DNA from 3 places in the Stutzerimonas balearica DSM 6083 genome. Region 2 is predicted to be linked to each of the others. Evidence: predicted binding sites of a transcription regulator. Region 2 holds the regulator's gene; each other region holds the start of a gene.
The links. The regulator FliA, encoded in region 2, starts transcription of late flagellar genes. The targets are predictions, from matches to a motif close to CTAAAGTTTNNNNNNNNNNNGCCGNTAA.

Region 1: CL52_RS15145 (flagellar protein MotY) is a predicted target of FliA. The motif match lies at 1,296-1,323, and genes of this name have one in related genera.
Region 3: CL52_RS09130 (methyl-accepting chemotaxis protein) is a predicted target of FliA. The motif match lies at 1,329-1,356, and genes of this name have one in related genera.

Annotation. Positions count from the first base shown of each region.
Region 1 is NZ_CP007511.1:3,284,142-3,288,425, reverse strand. It holds gene rnt (ribonuclease T) at 1-140, opposite strand, end outside; gene pyrC (dihydroorotase) at 137-1,180, opposite strand; gene CL52_RS15145 (flagellar protein MotY) at 1,358-2,248, shown strand; gene CL52_RS15140 (argininosuccinate synthase) at 2,319-3,536, shown strand; gene gloA (lactoylglutathione lyase) at 3,623-4,015, shown strand; gene CL52_RS15130 (PA3496 family putative envelope integrity protein) at 4,051-4,230, opposite strand.
Region 2 is NZ_CP007511.1:2,691,612-2,695,895, forward strand. It holds gene CL52_RS12195 (chemotaxis protein CheA) at 1-1,205, opposite strand, end outside; gene CL52_RS12200 (protein phosphatase CheZ) at 1,218-2,012, opposite strand; gene CL52_RS12205 (chemotaxis response regulator CheY) at 2,036-2,410, opposite strand; gene fliA (RNA polymerase sigma factor FliA) at 2,483-3,208, opposite strand; gene fleN (flagellar synthesis regulator FleN) at 3,226-4,056, opposite strand; gene flhF (flagellar biosynthesis GTPase FlhF) at 4,142-4,284, opposite strand, start outside.
Region 3 is NZ_CP007511.1:1,989,270-1,993,553, reverse strand. It holds gene tig (trigger factor) at 1-89, opposite strand, end outside; gene CL52_RS09135 (undecaprenyl-diphosphate phosphatase) at 371-1,201, opposite strand; gene CL52_RS09130 (methyl-accepting chemotaxis protein) at 1,472-3,106, shown strand; gene CL52_RS09125 (hypothetical protein) at 3,448-3,717, shown strand; gene CL52_RS09120 (hypothetical protein) at 3,847-4,128, shown strand; gene CL52_RS09115 (DUF421 domain-containing protein) at 4,192-4,284, shown strand, end outside.

The sequences.
Region 1 (4,284 bases), 590 kb from region 2:
GCATCGGTGGCGCAGTTGAAGCCGCCACATTCCACATCCACCACTACGGGCAGAAAACCGCGAAAACGGCGCGCCATTGGCGAGCGAGGCTTGCCGGGCAGGTTGCCGTCCAGTTCGTCATCGAAGCTTTCGTCGCTCATCGCGAGCCCTCCAGGCGCCAGCGCAAGGTTTCGCCCGCCCGCAGCGGGATCACCTGTTGCTCACCGAACGGCAGGCTCGCCGGCATCTGCCAGTCCTCGCGTACCAGTGTGATCTGCTCCGTGTTACGCGGCAGTCCGTAGAAGTCTGCGCCGTGATGGGCCGCAAAGGCTTCGAGCTTGTCCAGTGCATTGCGCTGTTCGAAGGCTTCGGCGTAGAGCTCGATCGCCGCATACGCGGTATAGCAGCCGGCGCAGCCGCAGGCTGCCTCCTTGGCATGTTGCGCATGGGGCGCCGAGTCGGTGCCGAGGAAGAACTTCGCGTTGCCACTGGTGGCTGCGTCGAGCAGCGCCTCCTGATGGAGGTTGCGCTTGAGAATGGGCAGGCAGAAGAAGTGCGGGCGAATACCGCCGACCAGCATGTGGTTGCGGTTGTACAGCAGGTGATGGGCGGTGATGGTCGCGCCCACATTGCTACCGGCAGCCTCGACGAACTGCACGGCGTCACCTGTGGTGATGTGCTCGAACACCACCTTGAGGGTCGGGAAGCGCGCAGTGACGTGGCAGAGCTGCTCGTCGATGAAGCGCTTTTCCCGGTCGAAGATATCGACTTCGCTGCGAGTGACCTCGCCGTGGACCAGCAGCGGCAGGCCGACCTCGGCCATCGTCTCCAGCACCGGAAAGATGTTGTCGAGGCTGGTCACGCCAGAGGCGGAGTTGGTGGTCGCGCCGGCAGGATAGAGCTTGGCCGCATGAACGAAACCGCTGGCGCGGGCCTGGCGGATCTCATCCGGTTGGGTGTTGTCGGTGAGGTAGAGCACCATCAGCGGCTCGAAGCGGCTGCCATCGGGGCGCGTCGCCAGGATGCGCTGCCGATAGGCCTGGGCCTCGTCCGCATTGCGAACTGGCGGCACCAGGTTGGGCATGACGATGGCGCGAGCGAACTGCCTGGCCGCATCGCCGACCGTATGCGGAAGGGCCGCGCCGTCGCGCAAATGGATATGCCAGTCGTCGGGGCGCAGCAGGGTAATTCGGTCGCTCATGCAGCTATCTTCCAGGCCGGTCAAACGTGCCCGCATGCTACCGGAATTGGCACGGCACGGCACGTCGTGCGATGGCGAGGCGTGGAGCGGCTGCCTCGCCAGTGGCGCGGGGCGGCTCAAGTTTCCCCCGTGGGGCCCGATATCTCCGAGGTAACTGTCCATTCAGCGGAGCTCGCCGTGCGCCTGCGTCCTGTCCTGTTGTTCTGCCTGCTGGCGACCCCTGCCAGTGCCATCACCTTCCAGACGCGTCTGGAGCGGGTGGAATGGCGCGTGGAGGGCGACCAGTTCGAGTGTCGGCTGATCCAGCCGGTCGCCGGCTTCGGGCAGGGTGAGTTCGTCCGCCGCGCGGGTGAGCAGGCGGTGTTTCGCTTGCACTCGCCGCAGCGCTGGCTCGACAACGGTACGGCAACGCTGCTCGCGGCCGCAGCTCCCTGGCAGCCGACACGCAGCGATATCAACCTGGGGTCCGTTGCCGTTCGCGGTGGCGATATCCCCTTCAACAGCTCCCAGGCACAGGCGGGGCGACTGTTGACAGGGCTCCTGGAAGGGCGCAGTCCGGTGGTGCGCCATCGCACTTCTCACGGTGGCGATCCGCTGGAGGTGCGCCTATTGCCGGCGCGCTTTGCCAAGGCCTATGAGGAATATCGCGCCTGCACGGCGAAGTTGCTGCCGGTCAATTTCGATCAGGTGCGGCAGACCCGTGTGCCTTTTCCCAGTGGTGGCGTCGCGCTGGAGCCAGCCGGCCGCGCTCAGCTGGATCGGGTCCTGGCCTACCTGCGGGCCGATCCGAGCGTCAACCGTGTCCTTCTGGATGGGCACTCCGACAACAGCGGTAACCGCCTGACCAATCGTGATCTTTCGCGGCGCCGAGCCCTGGCGGTGCAGGAATACCTGATCGCCAACGGCGTGAAGGAAGAGCAGATCACGTTGCGCTTCCATGGCGAGCGTTACCCGCTGGTACCGAACAGCAACGCGCGTAATCGCGCGCAGAATCGCCGTGTGGCCGTTCGCCTGGAGCGCGAGGCGGCGGTGCCGGCGACGGCCACGGCGGCCAGCCCGACCAGCTGAGCCCCTGTAAAAGCCCGGCCGCCAGGCGTAGAATCACGGGCTTTTCGTACAACACCGTGGAGCTGATGGCATGGCGGACGTTAAGAAGGTGGTTCTGGCCTATTCCGGTGGCCTGGACACCTCGGTGATCCTCAAGTGGCTGCAGGACACCTACAACTGCGAGGTAGTGACCTTCACTGCCGACCTGGGGCAGGGCGAAGAGGTCGAGCCGGCTCGCGCCAAGGCACAGGCCCTGGGCGTCAAGGAAATCTACATTGACGACCTGCGCGAAGAGTTCGTGCGTGACTTCGTTTTCCCGATGTTCCGTGCCAACAGCGTTTACGAAGGCGAGTACCTGCTGGGTACCTCGATCGCCCGTCCGCTGATCGCCAAGCGCCTGATCGAGATCGCCAACGAGACCGGCGCCGACGCCATCTCCCACGGCGCCACCGGCAAGGGCAACGACCAGGTGCGCTTCGAGCTGGGTGCCTATGCGCTGAAGCCGGGCGTCAAGGTCATCGCGCCCTGGCGCGAGTGGGACCTGCTCTCGCGCGAGAAGCTGATGGACTACGCCGAAAAGCATGCCATCCCGATCGAGCGCCACGGCAAGAAGAAGTCGCCGTACTCCATGGACGCCAACCTGCTGCACATCTCCTACGAGGGCGGCGTGTTGGAAGACACCTGGACCGAGCATGAAGAGGACATGTGGCGCTGGACCAAGTCCCCTGAATCCGCGCCGGATAGCCCCACCTACATTGAGCTGACCTACCGCGCCGGTGACATCGTTGCCATCGACGGCAAGGACATGACCCCGGCCCAGGTGCTGACCGAACTGAACCGCATCGGGGGTGAGAACGGCATCGGTCGCCTGGACATCGTCGAGAACCGCTACGTGGGCATGAAGTCGCGCGGCTGCTACGAGACGCCCGGCGGCACCATCATGCTCAAGGCCCACCGTGCGATCGAGTCGATCACCCTCGACCGTGAAGTGGCGCACCTGAAAGACGAACTGATGCCCAAGTACGCCAGCCTGATCTACAACGGCTACTGGTGGAGCCCCGAGCGGCTGATGCTGCAGCAGATGATCGACGCCTCGCAGGTGAACGTGAACGGCGTGGTACGCCTGAAGCTGTACAAGGGCAACGTCATCGTCGTCGGCCGCAAGTCGGATGACTCGCTGTTCGACGCCAACATTGCCACCTTCGAAGACGATGCGGGTGCCTACGACCAGGCCGATGCTGGCGGCTTCATCAAGCTCAACGCGCTGCGCATGCGCATCGCGGCGGGCAAGGGCCGCAGTCCGCTCTGATAAGCTGGTAACCGCTAGCCTGACCATGACCCCGGCCACGAGCCGGGGTCATGCTTTCCGTGCTCTGAAAACAGAGGAGAATCCTGATGAGACTGCTGCATACCATGCTGCGTGTCGGCGACATGGACCGATCCATCGCCTTCTATACCGAAGTGCTGGGCATGACCCTGCTGCGCCGCAAGGACTACCCGGACGGCCAGTTCACCCTGGCGTTTGTCGGCTACGGTGACGAGGCGCACAACAGTGTGATCGAGCTGACCTACAACTGGGGCGTGGATACCTATGACCTGGGGAGCGGTTACGGACACATCGCCCTGGAAGTTGAGGATGTCTACAAGGCCTGCGAGGACATTCGCGCCCGCGGCGGCAAGATCACCCGTAAGCCGGGGCCGATGAAGCACGGCTCGAGCATCCTGGCCTTCGTCGAAGACCCGGACGGCTACAAGATCGAATTGCTGTCGCCGCAGCGGGCGGATTGAGACGTGATGGCCCCGTTAGCGGGGCCATTGCGCGATCAGAGATCGAAGTCGAAGTCGTTGAGCTGTTTTTGCAGGCGGCGCTCTTCGAGCAGGTTGTCGATGATGCGGCGCTTGGTCAGGTTGGTCTTGGCGACCTCGACCGGAGCCTCGCTACTGTCATCGTCCTCTTCGGCGATGAAGTCGTCTTCGATCTGGATATCTTCTTTTTCGGACACGTGTTCACTCCAAGGCGATGGGGCGCTTTGGCGCACCTTATAGCGGCAAACCTG
Region 2 (4,284 bases):
TTGGACACGGCCTTGGCCATGGCTTCGTCGCCACTGCTGGCACCCAGGCGTACCAGGCGGTTACGCACCAGCACCAGCTCGCCGACCATGTTCATGATTTCGTCCAGGCGTGCGGTATCGACCCGCACGGTGGTTTCCGCTTCGCTGGCCGGTTTCTCCGCCGTGGCGCTCGCCGCGGCAGGCGTGCCACGGGCTGGTGCCTCGGCGCGTGTCGGAGCAGCCGCCGGCGCCTTGGCCGCCGCCGGCTTGGTGGCTTTTTCCGCGGGCTTGGCCGGTGCCGCTGGCGGCGTCGCCTCGGCGGCGCTGGAACTCACGCTGGCAGGCTCGAACTTGCCCTTGCCGTGCAGCTGATCGAGCAGCGCCTCGAATTCGTCGTCGGTGATGTGCTCGCCGCCGGTGGCTTCGCTCGCGGCAGCAACCGGTTGTTCGACCGGCTTGCCTGGCTGCGCGGCCGGCTTTTCAGCGTCCGGGGCGAACTGCCCCTTGCCATGCAGCTGGTCGAGCAACGCTTCGAATTCGTCGTCGGTGATCTCGTCGGATGCCGGCTCTGGGGCTGCGGCAGCGGGCGCCGTGCCAGCCGGCGCGGCGTCGGAAGCGCCACTGAAGCTGCCCTTGCCGTGCAGCTGGTCGAGCAGTGCTTCGAATTCGTCGTCAGTGATCTCATCAGGAGCTGCGCCCGACTCGGCCGTCGGCTCGGCCGCCGGCGCCTGGATCGCATCGAGCAGCTGCTCGTACTCGTTATCTACCGAGTCCTCGGCAGCCGCTACGACCGGCTCGGGAGCAGGTTCGGCCGCCGGTGCGGCCTCTTCGGCGCCTGCCGGCTCGGCCAGACGCGACAGCGCGGCCAGCAGCTCCGGCGATGCCGGGGTCGGCTCGACGCGCTCACGGACCTGATTGAACATGGCGTTGACCGAGTCCAGGGCCTGCAGCACTACGTCCATCAACTCGGAATCTACGCGGCGTTCGCCTTTGCGTAGCGTATCGAAGACGTTTTCGGCAACGTGGCAGCACTCGACCAGCTCGTGCAGCTGCAGAAAGCCTGCGCCGCCCTTGACGGTGTGGAACCCGCGAAAGATCGCATTGAGCAGGGCCATGTCATCGGGGCTGCTTTCCAGCTCCACCAGCTGCTCAGACAATAATTCGAGAATCTCGCCGGCCTCTACCAGGAAGTCCTGGAGAATTTCTTCATCGGCGTCGAAGCTCATATTCCTGTTCCCCTAAAAACCCAGGCTCGAAAGCAGATCATCCACGTCGTCCTGTCCCGACACGACGTCCTCACGCTTATCGGCATGCATCTGCGGACCTTCACCGTTGGACGGTGATTTTTCTTGTTTTTTCTTCTCTTGCTCGGCGCGCATGGCATCGCGGTCATGCTGGATGCCTGCAACACGGTCCACCTGACCCGCCATCAAGACGAGATTGAGCAGGTTGCTTTCGAGCTCGGTGATCAGTCGGGTGACGCGCTTGATGACCTGTCCGGTCAGATCCTGGAAGTCCTGGGCAAGCATGATTTCGCTCAGGTTCTGCGACAACAGGCTGCCGTCGTTCATGCTGCGCTTGAGGTACTGGTCGATGCGCTTGACCAGGCTGCGGAACTGGTCGGCGTCCATTTCGCGGCGCATGAAGCGCTGCCAGTCCGCCGTCAGACTCTGGGCCTCGTAGCTCACGTAGTTGACCAGCGGCGCGGACTCCTCCACCAGGTCCATGGTGCGATTGGCGGCCTTCTCGGTCATTTCCACGACATAGGAAAGCCGGTCGGTGGCATCGGTTATCGGTGACGGATCGCCGCCAGTGGCACAGGTATCCATCTCGAGCTTGACGATGGCGTTGTGCAGCTCGCGGGTGAGCTTGCCGACTTCCTGATAAAGGCTGTGGTTGCGCGCCTGGCTGAGCTCATTGAACATCTGCGTCGCTTCGTCGAAACGACCCTGCTGCAGGCTTTCAATCAACTTGGGGGCGTTGGCCTTCAGAGTCGCTTCGAACTCTGCCAGGCTTTGATCTGCTTGCGTCATAGTGCCCTCGCGGCGTTGCTGCTTCAGCCGTTGACGCGCTCGAAGATCTTCTCGATCTTTTCCTTGAGCACCTGGGCGGTGAAGGGCTTGACCACATAGCCGTTGACCCCGGCCTGGGCCGCTTCGATGATCTGGTCGCGCTTGGCTTCAGCGGTGACCATCAGTACCGGCAGATGCTTGAGGCGCTCATCGGCACGCACCTGGCGCAGCAGGTCGATGCCGCTCATGCCGGGCATGTTCCAGTCAGTCACCAGGAAATCGAAACTGCCGCTCTTGAGCATCGGCAAGGCCGTGGTGCCGTCGTCGGCCTCGGCCGTATTGGTGAACCCCAGATCACGCAAGAGGTTCTTGATGATGCGTCTCATCGTCGAGAAGTCATCGACGATGAGGATTTTCATGTTCTTGTCCAAGTCGACCTCCGTAATTCCAAAATCTCGGCAACCGAGCACGTCTCGCAGCAATACAGTCGATCAGGCGGCACGCCACTCGCCAAGGCGCGCCCGCAGACGCGCGGCACACTGGCTATGCAGCTGGCTTACGCGCGATTCGCTGACGCCCAGCACTTGACCGATTTCTTTCAAATTCAGCTCTTCGTCGTAATACAGCGACAGCACCAGCTTTTCCCGCTCGGGCAGATTGGCGATGGCATCGGCCAGGGCCTGCTGAAAACGCTCGTCTTCGAGGTCGCGGAAGGGTTCCGGGTGCGCGCTGCCGGCATCCTCGTTCAGTTCGCCGTGCTCGCCTTCCTGCAGCAGATCGTCGAAGCTGAAAAGCCGGCTGCCAAGCGTATCGCCCAGAATCCCGTAGTACTCGTCGAGGCTCAACTTAAGTTCGGCCGCAACCTCGTGATCTTTAGCGTCACGCCCGGTTCTGGCTTCGATGCCGCGGATCGCCTCGCTGACCATGCGCGAGTTGCGATGCACCGAACGGGGCGCCCAGTCGCCCTTGCGCACCTCGTCGAGCATGGTGCCGCGGATGCGGATGCCGGCGTAGGTTTCAAAGCTGGCGCCCTTGCCCGAGTCGTATTTCTTTGCCGCTTCCAGCAGCCCGATCATCCCTGCCTGGATGAGGTCGTCGACCTGCACGCTCGCCGGAAGGCGGGCCAACAGGTGGTAGGCGATGCGCTTGACCAGCGGGGCGTACTGATCGATCAGGCGATATTGCGCATCCTTTTCGTGTGCCTTGCTGTAATACATAGCGGATCCGGCAGTTTTCATTCGTGGTTCCCGGCAGTGCCTGGATTGATCAGTCGCTCGACGAAGAACTCCAGGTGCCCACGCGGGGTGGCAGGCAATGGCCAGGTATCGACCTTCTGCGCAATGGCCTTGAACGCCAGCGAGGACTTCGCCCGAGGATAGGCATCGTAGACGGCGCGCTGCTTCTGCACGGCCTTGCGCACCGACTCATCGTAGGGAATCGCGCCGACATATTGCAGCGCGACATCGAGAAATCGCTCGGTGACCTTGGTCAGCTTGGCGAACAGGTTGCGGCCTTCCTGCGGCGCGTGGGCCATGTTGGCCAGCACACGGAAGCGGCTGATGCCGTAGTCGCGATTGAGCAGCTTGATCAGCGCATAGGCGTCGGTGATGGACGTCGGCTCATCGGTGACCACCAACAAGACTTCCTGGGCGGCACGCACGAAGCTCACCACGGCGTCGCCGATACCGGCTGCGGTGTCGATGATCAGCACATCGAGCTCATCGCCCAGCTCGCTGAAGGCCTGGATCAGACCGGCATGCTGCAGGGTCGAGAGCTGGACCATGCTCTGGGTACCGGAGGCGGCCGGCACGATGCGGATGCCGCCTGGCCCCTGGATGAGCACGTCACGCAGGTCGCACTCACCGGCGATCACATCGGCCAGCGTGCGTTTGCTGGTCAAACCCAGCAGCACATCGACGTTGGCCAGGCCGAGGTCGGCGTCGAGCAATACGACGCGGCGACCGAGATCGGCCAGGGCCAGTGCCAGATTGACCGACACATTGGTCTTGCCGACGCCACCTTTGCCGCCGGTCACCGCAATCACCTGTACGGGATGCATACCCATCTTCAAACGCCCATATGTAGCAGGCCCAAGGGGCCGACGATGCGCCTTGCGGACGCATCAGGTTTATTCGATTGCCAGCGCGCGCTCAACCCGCCCGCCGCGACGATTCGTTGTACAAGCCGGCGAACATGTCCGCCATGGTTTCCTCGCTCGGCTCTTCGTCCGACTGCAAACTGACAGCGCGACTGACCAGTTGGTGGCTGCGCGGCAGATGCAGGTCGTCCGGAA
Region 3 (4,284 bases), 700 kb from region 2:
TTGTTGACTTCGGTCTCGATGCGCTCGACCGGCACGCCAATGGTCATGCGGCGCTCAAGAGCGGAGGTGCTTTCAACAGAAACTTGCATGGATTTTCCTCGTTGCACAGACATAAGCCGGGCGTTCCGGCCCCAGAATGGGCAAGCATTCTAGTGGCTCGATAGACAGAAGTCACCCCGGCAGAAAGAGCCGCCCTGAACGCAGCAGCCGCATGCCGCACACGGCTTGGCTGAGCAATCCGGGCGGCCTGGAATCGGCCGAACAGGCATATCCGAGCGAGCGTAGAGCGGCGGTTGCCCCAAAACGAAACATGAAAAAGCCCCGCCTATCCGGCAGGGCTTCTGCTACACGAAAAGGCCCGCGTGGTCGGTCAGCCTTGAGCGGTGCTCCAATCGATGATGCCGAACTGCCAGGTCGCAAGAATCACGATGCCGAAGACGATCCGGTACCAGGCGAATGTGGCATAGCTGTGATTGCCGATGAACTTGAGCAGAGCCCGGACGGCGAGCATCGCGAACACGAACGATGTGACGAAACCGATTGCAAATACGGGCAGATCGGACGGCTGGAACAGATCGCGATACTTGTAGCCGGAATAAACCGCCGCTCCGACCATTGTCGGCATGGCCAGGAAGAACGAGAACTCGGTTGCCGCCTTGCGGGACAGACCAAATAGCAAGCCTCCGATAATGGTCGAGCCGGAACGGGATGTGCCCGGTACCAGCGCCAGGCACTGCGCGAAACCCACCTTCAATGCCAGCTTCCAGTTCATGTCGTCGACAGTCTCGGCCTGGACGCTGTGGTCGCGTCGCTCAGCCCAGAGCATGATCACCCCACCGATGACCAGTGCCGTGGCGACGGTGATGGGGTTGAACAGGTATTCGTGGATCAGGTCGGCGAATGCGACCCCCAGCACAGCCGCGGGAATGAAGGCCACCAGCAGGTTGAGCGTGAAATTCTGAGCCGGACGTTCCTTGGGCAACCCAACTATCACGCCCAGCACCCTGTCTCGATACTGCCAGACGACCGCGAGAATCGCGGCCAGCTGGATGATGATATTGAAAGCAATCGCCCGCTCGCCGCCAAAACCGATCAGGTCGGCAACGATGATCTGGTGGCCAGTGCTGGAGATTGGAAGAAATTCAGTGATGCCTTCTACGACACCGAGTATCAGCGCTTGTACCGCAAGCCAAAGATCCATCTATTCCCCATCAGCGATGAAGCCCATCGCACTCGAAAACAACAAAAGGAAGGCGCCTAGCGCTTGGCCAGGCCGCTGATCTGACCGACGGCGGACAAGTAAATTCCACCCTCGACTTTAGTGGGGGCTCATTTTTAGCCAGGGGCAGCCGAAAAGCTATTGGGAGTTTGCAAACGGCCTGCTCGAAGAAGCGCCTCCGGATACACCCGATTCCGGAAAGGTCGGCCGTTGCCATTACAAGAAATCGAAAGCTGCACTGGGAGTAACCAAATGAATCTGTTGCGCAAGTACCCCATCAGTAAAAGGCTTTGGCTCATACCCGTCGTCGCGACGCTGATGCTCTTCGTGTTGGGCATGCTCATGATCCAGCAGGTTCGCGAGGACCTCTACAAGGGCAAGCAGGAGATGACCCGAAACGTGGTGGAAACAGCCGCGGGCATCTTCGACCATTACCATCGCCTGGAAATAGGCGGCCAGATGACGACTGAACAGGCACAGCGCGCTGCACTGGAACAGGTCCGTACACTGCGCTACCGCCAGAGCGACTATTTCTGGATCAATGATCTGGGGCCGACCATGATCATGCATCCGATGCAGCCCAAGCTCGACGGGCAGAACCTCTCCGGCATCAAGGACCCGAACGGCAAAGCGTTATTCAACGAAATGGTTGCGGTCGCCAAGCGCGACGGCGCAGGCACCGTTGACTATATGTGGGCCAAACCTGGCGAAGAACAGCCGGTTCCCAAGGTTTCGTATGTCCAATTGTTCAAGCCATGGGGCTGGATCATCGGTTCAGGCATCTACGTTGACGATGTCGAAGCGGAGTTTCGTAACTACCTGACTCGCTTCTCCATCATCGGCCTCGCTATCGCCGCGCTGATGGCTGTGCTGGTGGCCATCCTCATCCGCAGCATCACGGCGCCTCTGCGCAATTCCATGGCAGCAATGGCCAACATCGCCAGTGGCGAAGCGGATCTTACTCATGAGCTGGATGTTTCCGGCAGTGACGAGCTGACCGCCCTTGGCCGGGATTTCAACGCATTCACCCGCAAGTTGCGCAGCGTCATCGGCCAACTGCTCGAAACCGCCGAGTCGCTGGCACAGTCTTCGCGCACGCTGGGTAGCGTGTCCCGCGAGGCCTATGAGCAAAGCCAGCAACAGCTGCAACAGATGGAGCTGGTCGCCACAGCCATCAACGAAGTCACCTATGCAGTGCAGGAAGTAGCCAAGAACGCCGAGCACGCTTCCAACGAAGTCGGCGACGCCGAGGGCCAGGCCGGGCATGGCCAGCAGAATATCGAGACCAGCCTGCAACAGATCGATCAGCTGTCTTCGACCATCGGGCAGGCAGTCGAGGTCATTCAGTCGCTGGCCGACGAAACCAGCAAGATCGGCAGCGTGCTCGACGTCATTGGCTCGATTGCCGATCAGACCAACCTGCTGGCGCTGAACGCAGCCATCGAGGCGGCCCGTGCCGGCGAACAGGGTCGCGGCTTCGCGGTAGTGGCTGACGAGGTGCGCTTGCTGGCGCAGCGGACCCAGCAATCCACGGCTGAGATCCATACCATGATCGAACGCCTGCAAAAGAACTCCGGCGCCGCCGTCAACGTCATCATGGAAAGCAACCGGGCTTCGCAGGCAACCGTCGAGCAGGCCAGCCAGGCCGGTGAAAGCCTTGGACAGATTGCGCAGGCATTGCGCAACATCTCGGGCCTCAACGCCTCGATTGCCAGCGCCACCCTGCAACAGTCGCACGTGGTCGAAGACATCAATCAGAACGTTACCCAGGCCGCCAGCCTGGCGCAGCACAGCACCGACGCTGCCGAGCAATCGAGCGAAGCCGGCAAGCATCTCGGTGAACTTGCCGACCGGCTGAACAACATCCTGCAGCAGTTCAAGATCTGACCCCTTTCGGCTTGGTGCCCCGACGCCAAGCCGCAGCTTCCAGCCTGGGCTCCTTGCTTTGCGGCGCGTTGTCGCATGGCAAGGCGACAGCTGGCGAAGCGCCCGAGCGTCAAATAAACAAATCCCTTTATATTCAGTCGCTTAGACAGAAGAAACAGCGTACTGACGAGGCACCGTCGAACTAAGACTTTTGGCTAATTGAAACGAACGGAGTTTTTTTTGAATTCCGATGTGACTCATGGGTCCTCTGAGCGCATCATTTGGATAAGGCCAACGCCATGGCACCGAAATCACTGGCGGCAACCCAATATCCGCACCGAATTCAGAGAGACCTTTGCCCTATGAACGCTACCCTTCGCATCAACGACGCCCTCCTCATTACCGACCGCGCTTTCAAGCCCTTCCAGTGTGTTGCCTGGACCCTGCCCGAAGGCAACGGCGAAGTCAGCATCAGCGTGATCGACCGCCGCGATGCTCGCGTGCTCGGCCGCTGCAAGATGTCCAGCAGCGTCTACAGCAACCCGGCCCAGCTTGAGCAAACCCTGGAACAAACGCGCGAACGCCTGAGCCAGAACGGAGCGCATTTCTCCGAGTGGCATATGCCGGCCTAAAGCGGCAACCGCGTTCAGTGCAGAAAGGCCTGACGGCAACCGCCTCGGGCCTTTTGCTTTGTATGCGCTGGAATCCTTGGTGGGCTCTTGCGGTCTGAACAGAGCGTGCATGCAAACCAGGAGGTTCCGATGAAAGGCGCAGAAGCCTACGTCAACGATCAATGGCAAAGCAGCGGCCTGGCGAACCTGCCGCAAGATTCCGACGCCCTTACCGTCACCCTGAAGTTCATCGTGCCCCGCGCCGCACAAACCACGGGGTTGCTCAACCACATTGCCGAGGTTGCCGAGCGGCATCTGGAAGAAGCCTACCCGGGCCGTAACGTCCGTCACAAACCTGTGGTGGGCTCGGTGGTGGGAGATGGCACCGGCGATGGCATAGAGCTGGAGTTCCAGGTGGCCGCTGTCCGCTAGAGGCGCGCCACACCGAGTGACCCCGTCTCGTGGGAAACGAGACCTCTTGGGCCGATCGCTGAGATGACACCCCTCGAACTGCAGCGCATGCTGCTGGACCAGTTCCCTCCCCTGTTCCTTCTGGAGGTGGCGGTAAGAGCGCTGTTCGCCTTCATA